Regions from separate parts of the Bradyrhizobium sp. Pha-3 genome, predicted to be linked through region 3. Evidence: predicted binding sites of a transcription regulator. Region 3 holds the regulator's gene; each other region holds the start of a gene.
What was found. The regulator PhoB, encoded in region 3, activates phosphate uptake and scavenging genes when phosphate is short. The targets are predictions, from matches to a motif close to TGTCATNNANCTGTCAT.

Region 1: ACE10X_RS28840 (UDP-2,3-diacylglucosamine diphosphatase) is a predicted target of PhoB. The motif match lies at 2,081-2,097, and genes of this name have one in related genera.
Region 2: ACE10X_RS00675 (alkaline phosphatase) is a predicted target of PhoB. The motif match lies at 2,091-2,107, and genes of this name have one in related genera.

The regions. Positions count from the first base shown of each region.
Region 1 covers NZ_CP170151.1:6,053,880-6,058,216, reverse strand. The annotation lists gene ACE10X_RS28855 (cytochrome c) at 1-454, shown strand, start outside; gene ACE10X_RS28850 (Lrp/AsnC ligand binding domain-containing protein) at 566-811, opposite strand; gene thiD (bifunctional hydroxymethylpyrimidine kinase/phosphomethylpyrimidine kinase) at 1,015-1,812, shown strand; gene ACE10X_RS28840 (UDP-2,3-diacylglucosamine diphosphatase) at 2,121-2,933, shown strand; gene ACE10X_RS28835 (glycosyltransferase family 1 protein) at 2,930-4,021, shown strand; gene ACE10X_RS28830 (threonine/serine dehydratase) at 4,078-4,337, shown strand, end outside.
Region 2 covers NZ_CP170151.1:136,753-141,089, forward strand. The annotation lists gene argG (argininosuccinate synthase) at 1-837, shown strand, start outside; gene ACE10X_RS00665 (TetR/AcrR family transcriptional regulator) at 1,006-1,593, opposite strand; gene ACE10X_RS00670 (polyketide cyclase) at 1,689-2,054, shown strand; gene ACE10X_RS00675 (alkaline phosphatase) at 2,165-3,922, shown strand; gene ACE10X_RS00680 (OmpA family protein) at 4,180-4,337, opposite strand, start outside.
Region 3 covers NZ_CP170151.1:1,015,066-1,019,402, forward strand. The annotation lists gene pstA (phosphate ABC transporter permease PstA) at 1-491, shown strand, start outside; gene pstB (phosphate ABC transporter ATP-binding protein PstB) at 488-1,306, shown strand; gene phoU (phosphate signaling complex protein PhoU) at 1,412-2,128, shown strand; gene phoB (phosphate regulon transcriptional regulator PhoB) at 2,274-2,984, shown strand; gene ACE10X_RS04825 (GcrA family cell cycle regulator) at 3,223-3,735, opposite strand; gene ACE10X_RS04830 (aspartate aminotransferase family protein) at 4,224-4,337, shown strand, end outside.

The DNA.
Region 1 (4,337 bases), 4.3 Mb from region 3:
CATCAGGCGCAATGTCGGCGTCTGGAAATTCCTGTTCATGAACGGCAAGCCGTTCATCGCGGATGCAAGCCGCTCCGCGCATTGGTATCGCGGCGCCTATCTCGTCAACAGCTTCGGCCATTGCGCCGAGTGCCACAGCCCGCGCAATGTCCTCGGCGGCATCGTCACCGCGCAGCGCTTCGCCGGTGGTCCGAATCCGGAGGGCGAAGGCTGGGTGCCCAACATCACGCCGAGGGGGATCTCGGACTGGAGTGTGAAGGATATCGCCTATTTCCTCGAGAGCGGCCAGACGCCGGACGGCGATAGCGCGGGCGGATCCATGGTGCGCGTGATCCGCAATACCTCGCAACTCTCGTCGTCCGACCGCGATGCGATCGCCGAGTACATCAAGTCGCTGCCGCCGGTCGAGGGACCGCCGAAGCCGGTGAAGAAGGAGAAGGAGTCAGCGGGATGAGCTTTGCTTGAACCGGCTCGCCGCGGTTTCGGTTCACCTCTCCCAAGGAAAGGTGAACTTTCGACGCCGTTCAAGCTCGACCTGATCTCATCATGCGCTCGTGGGCGCGATCTACTTCGCGCCGAACGCCTTGAAGGTGATGATGGTGAGAGTGTCCTGGATGCCCGGGATCACCTGAACCTTCTCGTTTATGAAATGGCCGATGTCGGTGTCGTGGTCGACGTAGAACTTGACCAGGAGGTCGTAGTTGCCCGCGGTGGAATAGATCTCGGACGCAATCTCGGCCTCCGCCAGCGCGTTGGCGACGGTGTAGGACTGGCCGAGCTTGCATTTGATCTGGACGAAGAAAGGAACCATCAAAGTCGTCTCCGGGGATTTCCGCGACTATAGGCCAAAAACGGGCGGCCAAGGCAAGGGGACAAGAAGGGGCAAGGCAGCGTCAAGGCAAGGCCAACCCGCGGTAAAGTCAGGCGAACTTGCCGTCGATCCGCGGCCGGGCTAGGACAGGCCATGGTCTTGTTCGCGATGGTCGCATTCGTATCAACCGCCGGTGCAGCACGATGACGCCGGTCGCGCTCACCATTGCCGGCTCGGACTCCTCGGGCGGGGCGGGCATCCAGGCCGACCTCAAGAGCTTTGCCGCGCTCGGGGTCTATGGCGCCTCCGCGATCACGGCGCTGACCGCGCAGAACACCACGGGGGTCAGCGGCATCCATCCGGTGCCCGCTTCATTCGTCACCGCCCAGATCGATGCGGTGTTCTCCGACCTTGAGGTCGGCGCGGTCAAGATCGGCATGGTGGCACAGGCCGAGACGATCGCGGCGATCGCCGATGGGCTGAGGCGCTGGGCGCCGGGCCATGTCGTGCTCGATCCGGTGATGGTCGCAACCTCGGGCGATCGGCTGCTTGCCGCCGAGGCGGTCGATGCGCTGAAGACCCTGCTGTTTCCGCTGGCCTCGCTGATCACGCCGAACCTGCCGGAAGCGGCGGCGCTGCTCAACGAGTCGGTCGCCTCAAGCGAGGCCGACGTCGAGCGACAAGGCAAGCGATTGCTGGCGATGGGATGTCGCGCGGTGCTGGTCAAGGGCGGCCACGGCCACGGCACCGACAGCATCGACTATCTGATCGACGCCGAGCGCAGCATCGCGCTGGCTGCGCCGCGCATTGCGACCGCCAATACGCATGGCACCGGCTGCTCGCTGTCCTCGGCAATCGCAGCAGGGCTCGCGAAGGGCGAGAGCATGGAGACCTCCGTGCGCAACGCCAAGGCCTGGATCACCGAAGCAATCGCCGCTGCCGATCGTTTTGCCGTCGGCCACGGCCACGGGCCGGTGCATCACTTTCACAAATATTATTGAGGCTCTTGTAGCCCGGATGGAGCGCAGCGAAATCCGGGGCTTTCCGCGGATGCAGGACCCCGGATTGCGCTTCGCTTCATCCGGGCTACGCATTCATCGCCGCTTCGAATTCGCGTCGTTCCATCGCGCTACGCAGGCAACACAACGCCTCTTCCACACAGCCGCGACCGCCGATGTCGCCAGATTGTCGCACGCTGCTGTTATCCGCAGGGCAGGGGCGTGCTGCTGATTCTCGTTAACTGTTTGCGGGGCCTTGGGTCGCGGGGATCGTCATCGCCTTGTCACAGGAATCTGTTAGGTGCACAGGCATGGGAAGTGACTCCTTGAGTGAAGAAAGTCCCGAGCGGCACTTTCGCACTTTGTTTATCTCCGATGTCCATCTCGGAGCCCGTGGTTCGCAAGCCGACCGCCTGCTGGACTTCCTCCGCTCTCACGATGCCGACACGATCTACCTCGTTGGTGATATCGTCGACGGCTGGGCGCTGAAGTCGAACTGGTACTGGCCGCAGACCCATAACGATTTTGTGCAGAAGATGCTGCGCAAGGCGCGCAAGGGCGCCAAGGTGATCTACGTCCCGGGCAACCACGACGAGTTCCTGCGCAAATATTACGGCACGCATTTCGGCGGCATCGACGTGGTGGAGAACACCGTTCACACCGGCGCGGACGGCAAGCGCTACCTCGTGATCCACGGCGACATTTTCGATCTCGTGGTGCAGAACGCGCGCTGGCTCGCCCATCTCGGCGACAAGGCCTACGACCTCGCTATCCAGATGAATCGCTTCGTCAACTTCTTCCGCAAGATGTTCGGCGTGCCGTACTGGTCGCTGTCGCAATGGGCCAAGCTGAAGGTCAAGAAGGCGGTGAACTATATCGGCGCGTTCGAGGCGACGCTTGCCGGCGAGGCGCGGCGCCACGGCTGCGACGGCGTGATTTGCGGCCACATCCACTACGCGACGATTCATGACGAGCACGGCATCCGCTACATGAATTGCGGCGATTGGGTGGAGAGCTGCACAGCGCTCGCCGAGCATGAGGACGGCCATTTCGAGATCATCACCTGGACCGATCCGGTGCGCCGGATCGCGCCGGTTCCGCGAGTGACGGCACGCGCTGCATGACGCATATCCTGGTCGCGACCGATGCGTGGCATCCCCAGGTCAACGGGGTTGTCCGCACGCTGACCATGATGGCACAGGCGGCGAAATCGCTCGGCGTCGAGGTGAGCTTCCTGACGCCGGACGAGTTCCGCACCTTCGCGATGCCGAGCTATCGCGATCTGAGGCTGGCGCTGCCCTACCGGGCCAAGGTCGCAAGTCTGATCGAGGCGGCGAGGCCCGACAGCATCCATATCGCGACCGAGGGCCCGATCGGGCTTGCGGTGCGCCGCTATTGCCGCAAGCGCGGCCTGCCGTTCACGACGAGCTTCCATACCCGCTTCCCCGAATACGTCTCGGCGCGGACGCCTGTCCCGGAAGCCTGGGTGTGGCGCGCATTGCGCTGGTTCCACAGGCCGAGCCGGGCGGTAATGGCGGCGACCCCGGCGCTGGCGGCCGAATTGCGTCAGCGCGGCTTCCGCAACGTGGTGCTGTGGTCGCGCGGCGTCGATACCGCGCTGTTCCATCCGCGCGACGTCGATCTATGCCTGCCGCAGCCGGTCTATCTCAGCGTCGGCCGGGTGGCGGTGGAGAAGAACCTGGAGGCCTTCCTCGATCTCGATTTGCCGGGAACCAAGGTCGTGGTCGGCGACGGCCCGGCGCGGGCGGCGCTGGAGCGGAAATATCCGGACGCCTTGTTCCTCGGCGCCCGCCACGGAGAAGAATTGGCTGAGATCTATGCCGCGGCCGATGTGTTCGTTTTCCCGAGCCGGACCGATACGTTCGGTCTGGTGCTGCTTGAAGCGTTGGCGAGCGGCCTGCCGGTTGCCGCTTTTCCGGTCACCGGTCCCCGCGACGTGATCGGCGCGGCGCCGGTCGGTGTGCTCGACGAGGATCTGCGCCATGCCTGCCTCGAGGCGCTCGGCATCTCGCGGCAGGCCTGCGTCGATTTCGCCGCGCTCCACACCTGGCAGGCGTCGGCTCGGGTGTTCATCGACCGTTGCATGAACGTCCGTCCCGCGCCGCCGGATGGCGAGGGGGAGGCGTTCGAATTTGGTGCCGAAGAGCACCATTTCGCCGTCCTGCCGACACCTCAGCCGAACTCACGCTAGTTGGGTCACACTAAAGCGTCTTGCCCGCCAGCCCGTCGCCGCGATACAAATCGCGAATGACGGACACCGTTCTCAATCCACCCGTCGCTGCCGCGGACATCGATGCCGCCGCAAGGGTGGTCGCGCCGTTCGCGGTGCGCACGCCGCTCCTGACCTTCCCCGTTCTCAACGAACGCGTCGGCAGCCAGGTCTTCCTCAAGCCCGAAATGCTGCAGCGGACCGGATCGTTCAAGTTTCGCGGCGCCTTCAACAAGCTCGCCTCGATCCCGCAGGACAAGCGGAGCGGTGGCGTCGTCGCGTTCTCCTCGGGCAACCA
Region 2 (4,337 bases), 880 kb from region 3:
GGCCGCGCCGAGATGTCGGCGTTCATGACCGCGCAGGGCTTCGCCTACAAGATGAGCGCGGAGAAGGCCTATTCGACCGACAGCAATCTGCTCGGCGCGACGCATGAGGCCAAGGATCTCGAGAGTCTTGCGAGCGGCATCACCATCGTCAATCCGATCATGGGCGTGCCGTTCTGGCGCGCCGATTGCGACGTCAAGGCCGAGAAGGTCGTGGTGCGGTTCGAGGAAGGCCAGCCGGTCGCACTGAACGGCAAGACGTTCGCCGACCCGGTCGCGCTGTTCCTGGAAGCCAATGTGATCGGCGGCCGCCACGGCCTTGGCATGAGCGACCAGATCGAGAACCGGATCATCGAAGCGAAGAGCCGCGGCATCTACGAGGCGCCGGGCATGGCGCTGCTGCACATCGCCTATGAGCGTCTCGTCACCGGCATTCATAACGAGGATACGATCGAGCAGTACCGCATCAGCGGCATGCGGCTCGGCCGCCTGCTCTATCAGGGCCGCTGGTTCGATTCGCAGGCCTTGATGCTGCGCGAGACCGCGCAGCGCTGGGTGGCACGTGCCGTCACCGGCGAGGTGACGCTCGAACTGCGCCGCGGCAACGACTACTCCATCCTCAACACCGAGAGCCCGAACCTTACCTATGCGCCGGAACGGCTCAGCATGGAGAAGGTCGAGGACGCCGCCTTCACGCCGGCCGACCGCATCGGCCAGCTGACGATGCGCAACCTCGACATATCAGACACCCGCGCCAAGCTCGGCCTCTACCACAAGACCGGCCTCATCTCGAGCGGCGAAGGCCCGCAGATTTTCCAGCTCGAGAACGACAAGGATTGAGGCGGCACTCTCTCGCCTCGTCGTCCCGGGCAAGCGAAGCGCGACCCGGGACCCATAACCACCGGCCGTGGTTATGAAGCACGCTGGTGCTCCAGCGCGTTTCCACGACTCCTCCCTGTGGTTATGGGTCCCTGCTTTCGCAGGGACGACCCGGGGATGGATATCGGCCTACTTCACCCTGAGCGCATCCAGCAGCGAGCGGAACGCGCGCGCGTAATCGGTGCCGGTCTTGCCGATGTCCGGCCCCGCGGAGACCGCAACCGCGGCTTCCGTCACCGCGCCGAGCAGCAGCCGCGCCAGCGGCTCGATCGGTTGCCTGGCGATCACGCCGGCATCCATCGCAGCAGCCAGCGCGCGTGGAAACTTGCCGCCGAAATGTTTGGCGTCGATCTCGCGCCAGCGTTCCCAGCCGAGCACGGCGGGACCATCGCGCAAGATGATCTGGCCGGTCGGGCCTTTCGAGCACGCCGCGAAATAGCCCTGCGTGCCCGCCGCCATCGCCGCCAGCGGATCGTTCTCGGCGCGCGAGATGCGATCGAGATCGGCGACGAGGTCGATCGAGACCTGCTCGAACACCGCCTCGAACACCGCCTCCTTGGTTGCGAAGTGATGATAGACCGCGCCCTTGGCGACGCGCGCTCCAGCGGCGATGTCGTCCATCGTCGCAGCGGCAAAGCCGCGCTCGCCAAAAATGAGCCGCGCTGCCTTGACGATGGCGGCTCTGGTTTTCTCGCGCCGCTCGGCCTGGGTTGCCATGGCGCATCTCTATCCCAGTTCCAGGCGCAAGCCAATTGACTTACCGACTCTTGGTCGATAAATACCGACTATAAGTCGGTAAATGGAGAGTGCCCATGCCCTCGCTCAGGACGTTGCAAGCCTTCGCTGACGCGGTGGAATCCAACGACCATGTCGGCGCGATCAGGAACTTCTATTCAGACGATGCCCGCACCCAGGAGAATGACGGCGAATGGCGGGTCGGCCGCGAGGCGCTGGCAGCGCGCGAGGCGGCGGTGCTGGCCGCGGTCGCCGGCGTCAAGACCACGCGGCTCGGGCCGCTCCTGCTCGACGGCGATCATTCGGCGATCTGCTGGCGGTTCGAATTCACGGCCAAGGACGGCAAGGTGCGCAGCATGGAGGAGGTCGCCTGGCAGACCTGGCGCGGCGAGGAGCTGGTCGAGGAGCGCTTCTTCTACGATCCGCAGCAGATGGCGCGCTGAAATCACGCCGGCCTTGCGGCAATACGCCCCGGCGCGCCTCATTGCGCCGTCATCCGCCGCAACTAGCCTCCGCTCCGATGCGCATGATGCGCAAGGGCGGAGCATCGATCATGATCAAGCAAGTTGCCGGTATGGCCGCCACGCTGGCGTTGTCGGCAGCGCCGGTGTTCGCCCAGACGATCTATCCGATCGATCGCGCCGATATCCTCGTCGGCGCCAAATTCGACTTCAAGGTCGAGCTTCCGGGGCTGGTCGATCAAGCCAAGCTCAAGGTCACGCTGAACGGCGCGGATTATGCCGCGGTGTTCGGCCAGGGCGGCACATTCACCGCGCGCGAGGCCGGCCGGGAGCAGTCGGCGCTGTTGCTGCGCGATGTCTCGCTCGCCAAGCCCGGGCAGGTCGCCGTCGAAGTCAGCGACGGCACGCAGAGCCGGACGGTGACCTGGACCGTCTACGACACCGGGGCACGCAAGGCCAGGAACGTGATCCTGTTCATCGGGGACGGGATGTCGCCGTCGCATCGCACTGCCGCGCGAATCCTTTCCAAGGGGATTGCGGAGGGCAAAAGCGGCGGCAAGCTCGCGATCGACGACATGCCGCATATGGCGCTGGTCGCGACCGCGGGCTCGGACTCGATCATCACCGATTCGGCGAACGCCGCGAGCGCTTACGCCACAGGCCACAAGGCCGCGGTCAATGCGCTCGGCGTCTACGCCGATCGCACGCCCGATCCGCTCGACGATCCCAGGGTCGAGACCATCGCGAGCCTCGCCAAGCGCCGGGCGGGCCTCGCGGTCGGCATCGTCACCAACACCGAGGTCGAGGATGCGACGCCGGCGGCGATGGTTGCGCATACCCGCCGCCGCGCCGCCTATGACGCGATCGTCGCGCAATATTTCGACGCGAAGCCCGACGTGCTGATGGGCGGCGGCTCCGCGAACTTCCTGCCGCAATCCACGTCCAGGTCGAAACGCAAGGACGATATCGACTATCTCGCGCGCTTCCGCGACGCCGGCTATCCGGTCGCGACCACCGCAGGCGAGCTCGCCGCGCTCGCGGCCAAACCGGACACCCGCCAACTGCTCGGCCTGTTCGCCGCCGGCAACATGGACGGCGCGCTCGACCGCAAGTTCCTGAAGGGCGGCGGCGTCAGGAAATTCCCCGAGCAGCCTGACCTGACCGAGCAGGTCCAGGCGGCGCTCACGCTGCTGTCGAAGCACGATGCCGGCTTCTTCCTGATGGTCGAGTCCGGCCTGATCGACAAATACGCCCATCTGCTCGACATGGAGCGCGCAGTCTACGACACCATCATGCTCGACAATGCGGTGCGGCTCGCAAAGGACTGGGCGAAAGCGCGCAACGACGACACGCTGATCCTGGTTGTGGCCGACCACAACCATCCGAACAGCCTGGTCGGCACCATCAATGACGACATGGCGGCGTCACCCAATGTGCCGCTGCGCGAGCGCGTCGGCGTCTACGAGAAGGCCGGGTTCCCGAATTATCCGGCGCCGGACGCCGAAGGTTATCCGTCACGCGTCGATGTCAGCCGGCGGCTTGCGATCTTCTCGGCCAGCCTGCCGGATCACTACGAGACGTTCCGCCCGAAACTCGACGATCCGAACGAGCCGACCGTGAAGGGCGACCAGCCCGACACGTTCAAGGCCAATGACAAGTACAAGGATGTCCCCGGCGTCGTGCTGCGCTTCGGCAATCTGCCGGCGATGATCGGCGCCAGCGTGCATTCCGGCGAGGACGTCATCCTCACCGCGACCGGCCCGGGCAGCGAGCGCGTCCACGGCTCGATGGACAACACCGAGGTATTCCGCGTGATGGTCGAGGCACTGGGACTGGGGGCGGGGAAGTAACGAATGATGAGATTGGGTCGATCAGCAGGCCCGCTGTACCTCTCCCGCTTGCGGGGGCGACACTTCTCCAACCTCCCCTTGAAAAGGGGAGGTCGCTTTGCTCGCCAGAGCAAAGCGGGTGGGGATCTACTCTCTCCGCAAACAGTGTTGCCTGCGGCTGACCCCCATCCCGATCTTCCCCCTTTCAGGGGGAAGGAGAAGAAACAAAAATGGCCGGGATCGCTCCCGGCCATTTCGTCGCGTGATGTCGCGCCGGCTCAGCGCGGCGGGGCGGCGGAGGCGGTGCCGCCGTTGAGCAGCGGGGTGATGCGGCGGACGGTGACGCGCCGGTTGATGCGGCTCGGCCCGTCGGTCTGCTCCTTCAGATATTGCGAGCCGTAACCCTGCGAGGTCAGGTTCTCCGCCGGCACACCGA
Region 3 (4,337 bases):
TCATCATCGGCCTGTTCATCTATGGTGCGGTGGTGGTGCCGATGCGCGGCTTCTCGGCGATCGCAGGCAGTCTCGCGCTCGCGGTGATCGTGATCCCGGTCGTGCTGCGCACCACCGAGGACATGCTGCTCTTGGTGCCCAATCCGCTGCGCGAGGCCGCCTCCGCGCTTGGCCTGCCGCGTTCGCTGGTGATCAAGCGGATCGCCTATCGTGCGGCGCGATCGGGTCTGATCACCGGCGTGCTGCTGGCGACCGCCCGTGTCGCCGGTGAGACCGCGCCGCTGCTGTTCACCGCGCTGTCGAACCAGTTCTTCAGCCTGGATCTGACCAAGACGATGGCCAACCTGCCGGTGACCATCAACAACTTCGTGCAGAGCCCCTACGCCTACTGGAAAGAGCTGGCGTGGAGCGGTGCGCTGCTCATCACATTCACCGTGCTCGCGTTGAATATCGGCGCGCGTATCCTTGGTGCCGAAAGGGCCGCAAAATGACCGAGCTTTCCGTCTCCACGACTGCCGCGGGCCACGTTCCCCAGGTTCCGCTGCCGGAAGCGCCGCCGAAAGTCACGGTGCGCAACCTCAACTTCTACTACGGCGAGCACCACGCGCTGAAGAACATCAACCTGACGCTCGGCACCAACCGCGTCACGGCGTTCATCGGCCCGTCCGGCTGCGGCAAGTCGACCCTGCTGCGCATCTTTAACCGGATGTACGACCTCTATCCGGGCCAGCGCGCGGTCGGCCAGCTGATGCTGGACCAGACCAACATTCTCGACCCCAAGCTCGACCTCAACTTGCTGCGCGCGCGGGTCGGCATGGTGTTCCAGAAGCCGACGCCGTTCCCGATGACGATCTACGAGAACATCGCCTTCGGCATCCGCCTCTACGAGAAGATCTCGAAGTCCGAGATGGACGACCGGGTCGAGAAGGCGCTGCGCGGCGGCGCGCTGTGGAACGAGGTCAAGGACAAGCTGAACGCCTCCGGCCTGTCGCTCTCCGGCGGCCAGCAGCAGCGCCTGTGCATCGCACGCACCGTGGCGGTGCGCCCCGAGGTGATCCTGTTCGACGAGCCGTGCTCGGCGCTCGACCCGATCTCGACCGCCAAGGTCGAGGAGCTGATCCAGGAGCTCTCCGAGGACTACACGATCGCGATCGTCACCCACAACATGCAGCAGGCGGCGCGCGTCTCCGACAAGACCGCCTTCATGTATCTCGGCGAGCTGATCGAGTTCGATGACACCAACAAGATATTCACCTCACCGAGCGATCGGCGCACCCAGGACTACATCACCGGCCGGTTCGGTTGACCGGGCATGATCCGAAAAGGTGGAAACCGGTTTTCCAATCAGGTCATGCTAAAATTCAGGAAACGAAACCATAATCCCCGGGATCATGGTTGAGGGAGACAAGCGATGGCTTCTGAACATACCGCCAAGGCATTCGACAGCGACCTGCAGGAGTTGACCCGCCTGGTCGCCGAGATGGGCGGCCTGGTCGAACGGATGATTACCGAGTCGGTCGACGCGCTGATCCGTCGCGACGTCGCGCTCGGCAAGCGCGTGGTCGCCGCCGACATCGAGATCGACAATCTGCAGCGCAACATCGAAGAGCGCGCGGTGCTGACGATCGCGCGCCGCCAGCCGATGGCGATCGACCTGCGTGAGATCGTCAGCGCGATGCGCGTCGCCACCGACCTCGAGCGGATCGGCGACCTCGCCAAGAACATGGGCAAGCGCGTCGCGGCGCTGGAGAGCGATTTCCAGCCGCTGAAGCTGATCCGCGGCCTCGAGCACATGACCGACCTCGTGCTGTCGCAGGTCAAGTCGGTGCTCGACGCCTATGCCGCGCACGACCTGCCGGCGGCGATGAACGTCTGGAAGGGCGACGAGGAGGTCGATGCGATCTGCACCTCGCTGTTCCGCGAACTGCTCACCTACATGATGGAAGATCCGCGCAACATCTCGTTCTGCATCCATCTGATGTTCTGCGCCAAGAACATCGAGCGGATCGGCGATCACGCCACCAATATCGCAGAGACCGTGTTCTACATGATCGAGGGCCAGCAGATCACCGACAAGCGCCCGAAGGGGGACATGACCACTTTTGCCACCGCGGTGCCGGGCAACTGAGGCATGATCGGCAAGCGCGGAACCGGCAAGAGTGAAACTGGACGATCCTCGCGACAAATCGTTTCCGCGGGAACTATGTTCAAGGAAGTAAGCGTTTCGGTTTGCGTCTGGGCAACGGATCACCACAGAGAAAGAACTTAAACCGATGAGCGCACGCATTCTGGTAGTCGAAGACGAGGAAGCGCTGACGACGCTGTTGCGCTACAACCTCGATGCGGAAGGCTACGATGTCGAGACGGTGGGGCGCGGCGACGATGCCGACACGAGGCTGAAGGAGCGCGTTCCCGACCTCGTGGTGCTCGACTGGATGCTGCCGGGCCTGTCCGGCATCGAGCTGTGCCGCCGCCTGCGGGCGCGGCCCGAGACCAAGCAGCTTCCGATCATCATGCTGACCGCGCGCGGCGAGGAAAGCGAGCGCGTGCGCGGGCTTGCCACCGGCGCCGACGATTACATCGTCAAGCCGTTCTCGGTGCCGGAGCTGCTGGCGCGGGTGAAGGGCCTCTTGCGCCGCGCGAGCCCCGAGCGGCTTGCGACCGTGCTGACTTATGGCGACATCGAACTCGACCGCGAGAAGCGCCGCGTGGCGCGCTCGGGCCGCCCGATCGATCTCGGGCCGACCGAGTATCGCCTGCTTGAATTCTTCCTCGAGCATCCCGGCCGCGTGTTCAGCCGCGAGCAGCTGCTCGACAGTGTCTGGGGCCGCGACATCTACATCGATGAACGCACCGTCGACGTGCATATCGGCCGCCTGCGCAAGCTGCTCAATCCCGGCCGCGAGCAGGATCCGATCCGCACCGTGCGCGGCGCCGGCTACGCGCTCGACGACCGCTTCGCCAAGGCCGAGCCGCAGCCGTAACGGGCGTGTGGCCATCGCAAGCCGTAACATGGCGTCGTCCCGGCGAGAGCCGGGACCCATAACCACGAATGGGTGTTGTTAGAAAGCCGTCTGGCCGCTTGCCGATTGCGCCGGCCGCGGCGTATGGGTCCCGGCCTGCGCCGGGACGACGGCGGTGATGTAACGGGCTACGCGCCACAAAAAAATCCCCGCTTTCGCGGGGATTTGTTTTTGAGTTCGTCCGTAGTTTCCCGAGTGCTCACTTGATCTGCGGCTTCGCCGAAGGCCGGCGGCGATCGGCGGCGGGCTGGTAGGCGACGCGCGAGTGATGCGCGCAATAGGGCAGGCCGGCGAGCGCCTTGCCGCCGCAGAAGAAGAACTCCGGGCTCGAGGGATCGCCGACCGGCCAGTGACAGGTGGCCTCGTTGAGCTCGAGCAGCGACAGCCGCTGGCTCATCGGCACCACATTGTCGTAGGAGATCGGATCGGGCTCCATCTCGACCTCGAAGGCGTGCGCCAGCGCGGTGTTGCCGCGCGAGACCGGGCGCGCCACCCGCATCATGTGCTGGGCGGGGCGGGCCTTGCGCTGCCGCGGCGCGGCCGTGGAGGGTGCCTTGGCGCGGCCAGAGAGGCCGAGCCGATGCACTTTGCCGATCACGGCGTTTCGCGTCACATTGCCAAGTTCCGCCGCGATCTGGCTGGCCGACAGGCCGGACTCCCAGAGCTTCTTCAGCTGCTCGACGCGATCGTCGGACCAGGTCAATACAGTCATCGCATTCTTCCCTTCGCGTAGCGCCGGCCAATCATTGGAGCGGCGCTGCGAGCCAATCTGGACAAATATCCCTGCGGCCAGAATCCCTTAGCCCTCGCCGGGCGCGGTCTTGCGCCCGAACGTTTACGCGCGATACGAAGGCTACTTAGAGGGTCCAGTACTGCCGCACGAGATGTCGTACCCGACAGGCCAAACGCTACAATATGGCGTGACTCTGGCGCAAGAGTCCGCGGCCGTGCGTCCACATGTTCCCACACAGTTAAGCATTGCGATGAGGCTTTTCCACCGCACCGGAATGCTCCGGATTGCGCTCGTTTCGCATTGCAGGAAGGCCACTTCGTGGCGATTGACACTTACTGACCGCAGCATAGAATGCCCGCCACGTGCCGCCCGCAAAGGCGGCCGTTTTGTTTTCCGAAGCTGGCCGTTGCTGCGCTGGCGTCAAGGCGCAGCGGCAATTGTCGGCTTAAAAACCGTCAGTGAACGCCATGACCAACGCTGCCACGTCGCATCTGCTCCCCGTCTTCGCCAGGGTCGATCTCGGCTTCGAGCGCGGTGAGGGCGCCTGGCTGATCGCAACCAACGGCGACCGCTATCTCGAT